DNA from 3 places in the Rhizobium sp. UBA1881 genome. Region 3 is predicted to be linked to each of the others. Evidence: riboswitches for the same ligand, from Rfam matches in the RefSeq annotation. Region 3 holds a riboswitch; each other region holds the start of a gene.

Region 1 (3,273 bases), on a different contig from region 3:
GTCGATGGCGCGACCATCGCCCGCGCCTGGGTTTCCGGCGGTGGCAAGCAGACCTTCCTGCTGAATGACGGCATGAACTCCAAGGACTTCATCGAGAGCGTCGGCGCGCAGTATCTGGAGAACGCCTACGGCACCTCCTCGGGCACCAGCCCGACGGCGTCGACCGAATATTTCACCGGCAACTACGAAGCCTTCTCCGGCGGCATCTCGCCTTCGGCCCCGGCCGCCGACCGCTCTTATGACGCGGGTGCGATCGTGGCGCTGGCCATTGCCAAGGCCGGCAAGGCCGATGCGGCCGCCATCAAGGCAGCCATGCCGGAAGTTGTCGCCGAGGGCGGCACGCCCATCCATGCCGGCAAGGAAGAGTTCGCCAAGGCGCTGCAGCTCATCAAGGACGGCAAGCCGGTGAAGTATGAAGGTGTCATCGGCCCTGTCAGCTTCGACAAGTACGGCGATATCACCGGCCCGTTCCGCCTGTGGAAGATCAGCAATGGCGAGGTGACGACGGTCGGCGAATTGAGCGCCGAAGAGGTCACCAAGATCAAGACCGCGCAGTAGAAGCGCCAGGCGACATGGGGGATGTGCTCCCATGTCGCACCAGTCTGGTCTGGGCGCCTATGTGCTTTGTTGGCTAAGCAGATGCATTTGGCAAACACAACGACAGGCCATCGACATATGAAAAAGCGCTCAATCCTTCCGTCGATCTGTTCGATCGCGAGCCTGCTCGTGACGACATCCGCGGCATCCGCCGAGGATGTCGAGCATGGACGGCGGGTGTTCAGGCTGTGCGTTGCCTGTCACACGGTCGATTCCGATCGCAACGGTTTCGGCCCGCATCTGAAGGGTGTCGTCGGCCGTCCAGCCGGAAGCTTGCCCGACTACCGATATTCCGAAGCGATGAAGACGGCCGGTGCCGGCGGACTTGTCTGGGACGAGGCGGCGCTCTCGGAATTTCTATCAAACCCCAAGAAGAAAGTGCCGGGAACGAAGATGAGCTTCGGCGGCCTATGGACGACATCGGAGATCACCGACCTGATCGGCTATCTCCGAGCCAATCCCTAGACGCGCCAAATGTCGGTCCGCCACGGCTTGACGCCTCGGCGCCGGATCGCCTAAGTCACACCTGATGGTTCCCGAAGGGATGACTTCCGACGGGATTAATAGGGAACACGGTGCGGACGACCCGAATGGGGCCAAGACCGTGGCTGCCCCCGCAACTGTAAGCGGATTGCCTGATGTTCTTGTGGTGTTCGTCTCGAACGCCATGCCACTGCGAAGCTCTTCGTGGGAAGGCAGATGTCAGGTGCATATTCGCAAGCCAGGAGACCTGCCGTCAAAACAGTGTCCACCATCCCGGACGGGGTTGTCCGGAGAGGAGCATCATATGATGGTTTTTGACGTCAGCCGCTGGCGCGGCCCCGCTTTATTCCCCTCCACAAATCTCATGTCCGTGATCCAACGATAGTTTTCGCCGCCGCATGATTTCAGGCGAGCGCTCTGCTGTGTCGTCCTGCATCATCCGCGGCGGTCCCCGCGTCGAGTTTCACAGCCGCGGCCAGTCGGCTGCGGGCTTCAGTCATACATGAGGACCAATATGAACCGCATCATCCTGCGAACCGCGCTGCTTTCGATCGCGACGGCTTGCACCTTTACCACCTTTCTCCCCGCCGCCCATGCAGCGGCAACGACCTACCCGCTGACGATCACCAATTGCGGCCAGCAGGTGACATTCGACAGCGCGCCGAAGAAGACGGTGTCGATCGGCCAGGGCATGACCGAAATTCTCTACTCGCTCGGCCTTGCCGACAAGATCGTAGGCACGGCGGTCTGGGTCGGGCCGGTGCTGCCCGCCTATGCCGAGGTCAACAAAGGGATCAAGCGGCTGGCCGACAATGATCCGAGTTTCGAATCCGTCGTCGGCCAGGAGCCGGACTTGGTTGCGGCCGAGTTCGAATGGCATGTCGGCACGCAAGGCTCGGTCGGCAAGCGCGAGCAGTTCGCCGGTCTTGGCATCAAGACCTATGTCTCGCCGGCTGATTGCGTCGCGAAGGTCAACACCGATGGTGGCGACGGCGTGCGCAGTGAGCTCTTCACCATGGAGCTGATTTACCAGGAGATCGCCGAACTGGCGGAGATCTACGATATCCAGGATCGCGGCGCGGCCCTGATCGCTGACTTGAAGAAGCGCGAAGCGGATGCCGTGGCATCGCTTGGCGGGTCGGCAAAGGATCTGCCTGTCGCCTTCTGGTTTTCCAGCAAGGAAGTGCAGGGCGATGCCTTTATCGCCGGCAAGAACAGCGCTCCGGCCTATATTCTGAAAACGCTCGGCGCCCGCAACGTCGTCAGCACCGAGGAAGAGTGGCCGTTGGTCGGTTGGGAAACGATCGCGCAGGCCAACCCTGCAGTCATCGTCATCGCCACCATGGACCGTCGCCGCTACGCTGCCGACGATCCGAAGGTTAAGATCGACTTCCTTGAAAAGGACCCGGTCACCAGCCAGCTCGATGCCGTCAAGAACAGGCACTTCGTCGAGATGGATGCGCAGTCGATGAACCCGACGATCCGTACCATCGACGGCCTGGAACGCCTTGCCGCCGGCATCAAGTCCTTCGGTCTTTCCAAGTGAGGCACGCGTCGATAGCCCACCGAGGATGGAGAGCGCTGCTCGTGCTCTTCGTCCTTGCCGTCGTGGCATTGGGCTTTGTCATCAGTCTCGCCGTGTCTATCGGCGAGATCTCCATTCCTGTCGACACGACGGCCAAGGCCGTTGCGAACCGCTTGCTTGGCACCGGCTTTGAACTCAGCCGCATCCATGAAGGCATCATCTGGGATTATCGCCTGAGCCGCGCGCTTGTCGCCGCCAGCGCCGGAGCGGCTCTTGCGCTATGCGGCGCGGTGCTGCAGGCGTTGCTGCGCAATCCGCTGGCCGAGCCCTATGTACTCGGCATCTCGGCCGGCGCGTCTACCGGGGCCGTCGCCGTCATGATCCTCGGTTTCGGCTATGGCGTGTTGACGCTTTCCGCCGGCGCTTTCGTCGGCGCGGTCGCGGCGTTCCTGCTGGTGTCTTTGCTGGCGGTGGGCTCCGGCGGCGGGACGGACCGTATCATCCTCGCAGGTGTCGCCGGTTCGCAGCTCTTCAACGCGCTGACGTCCTATATCGTCACGACATCGGCAAATGCCGAGCAGGCGCGCGGCGTCATGTTCTGGCTGCTCGGCAGCCTTTCCGGCGTACGCTGGACGGATGTCTATCTTGCCGCTCCCGTTGCAATCGCC
Region 2 (3,273 bases), on a different contig from region 3:
GGGAAATGTTATTCGTAGGCGCGGAGTGCGTGGCCCCCTCATCCGACCCTTCGGGCCACCTTCTCCCCGCGGGGGAGAAGGGAAGATTGGCGCGAGCGGCCGGCCCCGAGTCCCTTCTCCCCAGCGGGGGTCCGAAGGACGGGTCGAGACCAGCGGCTCGACCCCGGTCGGTGGCCCGAAGGGTCGGATGAGGGGGCCACACGGCACCACTCAAGCAATCTTCAAAACCGGACGCGCCCATTTCAACCATCAACCTTAAACCAGCGCCTCGATCGCCTGACGCACCGCGCCCTCATCCATCTCATGCAACCCGATCACCACCAGCCGCGTACCGCGCGCCTCGCCGGCGGCCCAGGCGCGGTCGAAATAGTGGTCGATGCGGCTGCCGACGGCCTGCAGCTGCAGGCGCATCGGCTTGCCGGGAACGTCGACGAAGCCCTTGAGGCGCAGAACGTCGTGCTCGGCGATGATGCCCTTCAGGCTCTCGACGAAGACGGCCGGATCGGCGATCGGGCCGAGTTCCACGACGAAGCTGTCGAACTCGTCGTGATCGTGCGGCGTGCCGTCCTCATGTTCAAGCTCGTGATGGGACTTGCGGTTGCCGATATCTTCCTCTGTGCCGATGCCGAGGCCGAGCAGAACGCTCGCCGGCACGTCGCCATTCTTCGCCTCGATCATCGCGGGCTTGCGCGCCGTGCGCGAAGCAACCTCTTCGCGGACGCGGGCAAGGCCGGCGCCGTCGATGAGGTCGGTCTTGTTGAGCACGATCAGGTCGGCGCAGGTGAGCTGATCCTCGAAGAGTTCCTCGATCGGGCTCTCGTGGTCGAGTGTCTCGTCCTCGACGCGGCGGGCATCGACGGCATCATGATCGTCGGCGAAACGGCCGGCGGCGACGGCGGCGCTGTCGACCACGGTGATCACGCCATCGACGGTCACCTGGGTGCGGATGTCGGGCCAGTTGAAGGCGGCGACCAGCGGCTGCGGCAGGGCAAGGCCCGAGGTTTCGATGACGATATGATCCGGCCGGTTCTCGCGTTCCAGAAGCTTGCTCATCGTCGGGATGAAGTCGTCGGCCACGGTGCAGCAGATGCAGCCATTGGTGAGCTCGATGATATCGTCCTCGGTGCAGTTTTCCGCGCCGCAGCCCTTCAGCACTTCGCCGTCGACGCCGAGATCGCCGAACTCGTTGATGATGAGCGCGATCTTCTTGCCGCCCGCATTGGTCAAAAGGTTGCGGATCATCGTCGTCTTGCCGGCGCCTAGGAAGCCGGTGATGACGGTGGCGGGGATCTTCTGCTGGTTCATCAATTCAACCCTTCATTTTCAGCGGCAGTCCCGCCGCGATAAAATACACATCCGCGGCGACCGCCGCGATCATCTGGTGCAGCCGTCCGGCATGGTCGCGAAATTCGCGCGCCATCCGGTTCTCGGGCACGATGCCGAGGCCGACTTCATTGGAAACGATTACGAGGCGCGCCTTGGCCTTCGGCAGATAGGCGGCCAGTGCCGCGAATTCTGCTGCCATATCGCGCTCATCCATCATCAGATTGGTGACCCACAGCGTCAGGCAATCGACCAGAACCGCCCGCCCCTCGCCATCGATCGCGGCAAGTTGGCCGACGAGATCGAGCGGCTCCTCATGCGTCGTCCAGAGATCGCCGCGATCGGCCTTATGCTGGTCAATCCGGGCGCGCATCTCCTCGTCCCAGGCGCGGCCGGTGGCGATGTAGTGGCGATCGAGGCCGCTGTCGATGACGAGCTGTTCGGCAAAGCGCGACTTGCCGGAGCGGGCGCCGCCTAAAATAAGCGTAGAGGATGCGGTCGTCATGCGTGGACGACTTCACAGGAGCGCGTCCAGCCTGACGCCGACGCCAAAGTCTCATTATCTGCCATGACAACCTCCGTGCTGGCATCGGGCACACTTGCCCAGGGGTGGGCTTTGCGCCCGGCACGATTGGCAGGTCTCCTGGCTCGCGGGTCCAGGCGCGATCGGGATAGCCACGCAGGCCATCCCGATCGTGCCATCGGTTCTTCCTCGCCTTCCCGGCTGCAATCATGAAAAGGCGGACGATTCGTAGATAAGGAGGCGTCCAACCCCGGTTGATCATGGCTTGCATTGCCAGTGGCTTTTCCGCCGTCTTCAGCTCCTCGCCCGCCTGCACCACGCAGGCAGCCGGCTTGAGAGCATCCGACGCCGGATGGAAGACCCTGACCGCTCTACAGTCGCGGGGTCGGCTGTGATGAAGGCGCCCTGGTTGGGTCCACCCCGTCACATTCCCTTTTCATCCGCACCGCTTTTGGCGATCCGGAACCATCCGTTATCGATCCATGGTTAGGCAAGCGCGACTGCGAAGTCAATCGACCGCCAATCTCGCCCACCGGCCAAATTGATTGATATCAACCCTCAAGACGATCATCTCTACCAAATTTATCGTCTATAATCAGGCACTTAATGTCATAAAAACTTGTTGCGTCAGCCGGGTTTTTGCCGCATTTGCAGCGCACGCGGCGCAGCACCGCAACTATCCCCTCTTTTACCACCCTTGAACGGGCTTTCGCCCGCCTAGTTTCCCCATCATGCGCCTGAAAATCAATCTTAGACGGCTTGGCCCGCTACACACACTGCTCGATGCGGGGCGCATGCGCGCGCTTCTCAGGCGCAGCGAAATGGGCATGGTGCTGGCCGGCGCGTTGATCGGCGTCACGTCAGGCCTCGCCGTCACCGGCATGAGCCTGATCTCGCGCGAGATGCACAGCCTGATCTTCGGGATCAGCGATGTCGAGCGTTTGAGCTCCTCTCAGATCGACGACAAGTTCCTGCTGATGGCCGCCCCCGTCTGCGGCGGCATCCTGCTCGGCCTGTTGATGTATGTGCTGGCGAAGACCCGCAAGAAGCCGATGGTCGACCCGATCGAGGCCAACGCACTGCACGGTGGCCGCCTGTCCTTGACAGACAGCATCATCGTCGCGATCCAAAACCTGATATCCAACGGCTTCGGCGCCTCGGTCGGCCTCGAGGCCGGCTACACCCAGTTGGCGTCCGGCATCGCCTCGAAGCTCGGCTTCAAGCTGCAACTGCGCCGCGCCGATCTGCGCGTCCTCGTCGGCTGCGGCGCCGCCGGCGCCATCGCCGCCGCCTTCAACGCGCCGCTGACGGGCGCTTTCTACGCATTCGAGCTGATCATCGGCACCTATACGATCGTGTCGCTGACGCCGGTCGTCGTCTCGGCGCTCGTTTCCACGCTGGTCGCTCGGCTGCTGGCCGGCAGCGAC
Region 3 (3,273 bases):
CCGCCCCTGCCTATGCGCAGTTGGCGCCGATATGCGGTCAGCTGCGCGCTCGTCTGGCGACCATCGCAGAGACGATCGGCGGCGGCATGTCGCCCGAAATACGCCGCTTCGCCAGCGCCATCACCGAACAGAACCTCGAGCTTCGCAAGCTGCGCAGCGACCAGCGCCGCAACGGCTGCAGCAGCGGCAGCATGGTGGTCATCGGCGGCGACAATGCCGGCTATTGCGGCGAGCTTGAGCAAGCCGAAGCGAAGATGCTCGACAACATCGCCGACCTGCAGATGCGTCGCGACGAGTTGCGCGCGCAAAGCCCGGACGCCCGCCTGCGCAACGAGCTCTTCGCAGCACTCGACGAAAACAACTGCAATGCGCCCGTGCAGCAATATGAAGAGCCGCAATATGCGACCCCGCCCAGCATCGACGATCAGGCGATGCGCAGCGACACCTTCATCCCGCTCGGCGGCGAGCGTCAGCGCTCCTACGAGTTCTCGCCCGGCGGCCAGCCGCTGACGCATCTGAACACGATCTGCGTGCGCAGCTGCGACGGCGGCTTCTTCCCCATCCGCTCGAACGCAACCTCCTTCGATTTCGCCCGCGACGCCAACACCTGCCAGCAGATGTGCCCTGGTATCGAAACCGAGCTCTACTATCACGATGTTTCCAGCGGCGAGACCGAGAACATGATCTCGGCCTCGACAGGCGCGCCCTACAGCGCCATGCCGAATGCATTCGCCTACAAGAACCGCAAGCCCGGTGAGAAATCATCCTGCAGCTGCAATCTGCCCGCCTATTACGAACAGATGCGCCGCAACCAGTCTGTGAGCGCCCCGCCGCCTCGGAGCTCGATCACCACGATCGAAACCCCGAACACCGCTGCCGCCAAGCCCGAAACCCAACCTACGCCACAGCAGCCGGCGCCCCAGGCGCAGGTCCCCGACCGCCCCTACGATCCCAGTGCCGGCAAGGTGCGCCAGGTCGGCCCGCAGTTCCTCGCCGGCGATCAGGGATCGATCGACCTCAAGCACCAAGCCATGCCGGGCGCCCAGCCGCAGCAACCGCCGGCTCAGAAGCAGTAACAGGCGTCGCGGGCTACACGCCCCCGCCCCAGCGATCGGTAAACACCAGCTCCTCCAGCGGCAATCGCTGCCGCCAACCCTTCACTGCGAGTTCCGGCTCCTCGTAGAGCCGATCGACATAGCCGACACAGAGCCATGCAACGATCTCGATCCGATCAGGCACGCCGAGCGCCCGCTTCAAATCGGCCTCGTGGAAAATGCTGACCCAGCCGACGCCGACGCCTTCCGCACGCGCCGCGAGCCACAGGTTCTGCACCGCGCAGACGGTCGAATAGGAATCCATCCGCCTATTGTGTGTCCGCCCCAGCACCACGTCGCCGCAGCGATCCGGATCGCAGGTCACGCAGATGCCGACGGGTGCCGTGCGAATACCCTCGAGTTTCAAGGCGCGGTAGGCCTGCTGCCGCTCGCCGGAAAACATCTCCGCCGCCTCGGCATTGGCCTTGGCAAAGGCCTCCCACACGGTCGATCGCACGGCCTCATCGCGAACGACGATGAAATTCCACGGCTGCATGAAGCCGACAGACGGCGCATGATGGGCAGCAGCCAGCAGCCGTCCAATCACATCATCAGGCACCGTATCCGGCAGGAACTCGGATCGCACGTCGCGTCTGGTCTCGATGGCTCTGTAAACGGCGTCGCGCTCGCTCGTCGAAAAGGCACCGGCTCTCGCAAGAGAGCCAGATTGGTCTGGTCGCATCGTCAATCCCCAACAACACAACCGGCCGCTGTCCAGGCGGTCAGTCTATGATTGTCGGGCCGGTCTTCTGACTTGGCGTCATCCGTCTGCCACGCCTTCCCGGCAAAAAGCGCCAGTGGCATCAAGCGGCAGACGTCGGCCTTACAGCGTTGGGCACGTTCCGGTCTCGCACCGAATTCCCGATTCTCCCGCAAGCCTGCGGGCACCCGACGCGCCACCTATGCCGACAAACCGCGCATGATGCAATCGCTCAAGCCTCGACCGGGAAATATCGCACATAGGCGAACTCGTCACCACCAGGTGACCAGTTGGGAACATTGATCGATCCCTGTCCGCCAAAGAGTTCGAACAGCGTCGTGAGATTTCCCCCGTCCATATCCATCATCCGCATCCGCACATGCTTGTCACGCGGATGGTCGAATACATCCGGATCGTAGGAAATCAGCACCACCTTGTCGTTGTTGGGCGACGGATGCGCGAACCAGTTGCCGTAATTGTCGTGCGTCACCTGCTCCACGCCGGTCCCGTCGGGATGGATACGCCATATCTGCATGAGGCCGGTGCGGCTGGAGTTGAAATAGATCCAGCGCCCATCGGCCGAATAATCCGGCCCGTCATTGCGCCCCTCGCCGTTGGTCAGCCGCCGCTCTTCGCCGCCGGTCACGTCGATCGTGTAGATGTCGAACAGGTCGCCGCGAATGCCGCAATAGGCGAGCTCCTTCCCATCAGGCGACCAGCCATGCCAGTAGGACGGATGATTGGTGGTCACCAGCTGCGGCGCCCCACCCTCGATCGGCAGCGTGTAGATCGCCGACTTGCCGAACTCGACCTTGTCGGAGATGACGATGCGGGTGCCATCCGGCGAAATCCCGTGGTCGTTGTTGCAGGCGGTCGCGAAGCCGGTATCGACATGCTCGACCTTCGCCGAGCCGTCGAGCGCCAGGCGATAAAGCAGACCTTCGTCGTTGAGCAGGAGATAGCTGCCGTCAGGGGCGTAATTGGGGGCTTCGACCAGTCTCTCGGTCTGCCAAATCACACGGGCCTCGCCCGTCTTGACGTTGTAGATCTCGACGGAACTGCGCATGCAAACTCTCCTCTGACGCGAACATATCCATGACCTACGACAGCTAAATAAGGCACGCAAGGATCGCACGCGCGCGGCAATGGGAGGCTCCATCCGGAGCCCACGCGAAATGAGGCAACCGGCTGCCGAAAAGTTTGTGATCAAAAAAGCGTTAAGCCCGCGAAACAACTATGGTTCATCTAGCGTTCATGACGAAGATGTGACAGTTCGATGACGTTAAGATGACACTGGAGTTCCGCCATTGATCGCCCAAGTTTTCAAGTCCGGAGCGGCAATGCGCGAGGCGGCGCTCTATGGCGGCGTTGGCGCGGATACCCGCCCCTCCATTCTGCGCGGCGCAATTGCAGTCGCCCTGACCGCCGTGATGGCGTTGCTTGCAACCTTCTCGGTCGAGGTGATCGCCCGCGGCGGCG

What was found. A riboswitch is a leader RNA that binds a small molecule or an ion and turns the genes downstream of it on or off. The one in region 3 is predicted to bind cobalamin.
Region 1: another riboswitch for cobalamin. It lies ahead of B3605_RS06255 (ABC transporter substrate-binding protein); the one in region 3 lies ahead of bluB (5,6-dimethylbenzimidazole synthase).
Region 2: another riboswitch for cobalamin. It lies ahead of cobU (bifunctional adenosylcobinamide kinase/adenosylcobinamide-phosphate guanylyltransferase); the one in region 3 lies ahead of bluB (5,6-dimethylbenzimidazole synthase).

Annotation. Positions count from the first base shown of each region.
Region 1 covers NZ_DDHH01000057.1:185,613-188,885, forward strand. Annotated here, with positions in the region: gene B3605_RS06245 (ABC transporter substrate-binding protein) at 1-558, shown strand, start outside; gene B3605_RS06250 (c-type cytochrome) at 676-1,062, shown strand; cobalamin riboswitch at 1,111-1,349, shown strand; gene B3605_RS06255 (ABC transporter substrate-binding protein) at 1,595-2,626, shown strand; gene B3605_RS06260 (FecCD family ABC transporter permease) at 2,668-3,273, shown strand, end outside.
Region 2 covers NZ_DDHH01000169.1:26,473-29,745, reverse strand. Annotated here, with positions in the region: gene cobW (cobalamin biosynthesis protein CobW) at 256-1,305, opposite strand; gene cobU (bifunctional adenosylcobinamide kinase/adenosylcobinamide-phosphate guanylyltransferase) at 1,310-1,828, opposite strand; cobalamin riboswitch at 1,940-2,331, opposite strand; gene B3605_RS20890 (chloride channel protein) at 2,578-3,273, shown strand, end outside.
Region 3 covers NZ_DDHH01000134.1:19,305-22,577, reverse strand. Annotated here, with positions in the region: gene B3605_RS16420 (DUF2865 domain-containing protein) at 1-1,076, shown strand, start outside; gene bluB (5,6-dimethylbenzimidazole synthase) at 1,090-1,776, opposite strand; cobalamin riboswitch at 1,817-2,001, opposite strand; gene B3605_RS16410 (TolB family protein) at 2,027-2,860, opposite strand; gene B3605_RS16405 (LTA synthase family protein) at 3,135-3,273, shown strand, end outside.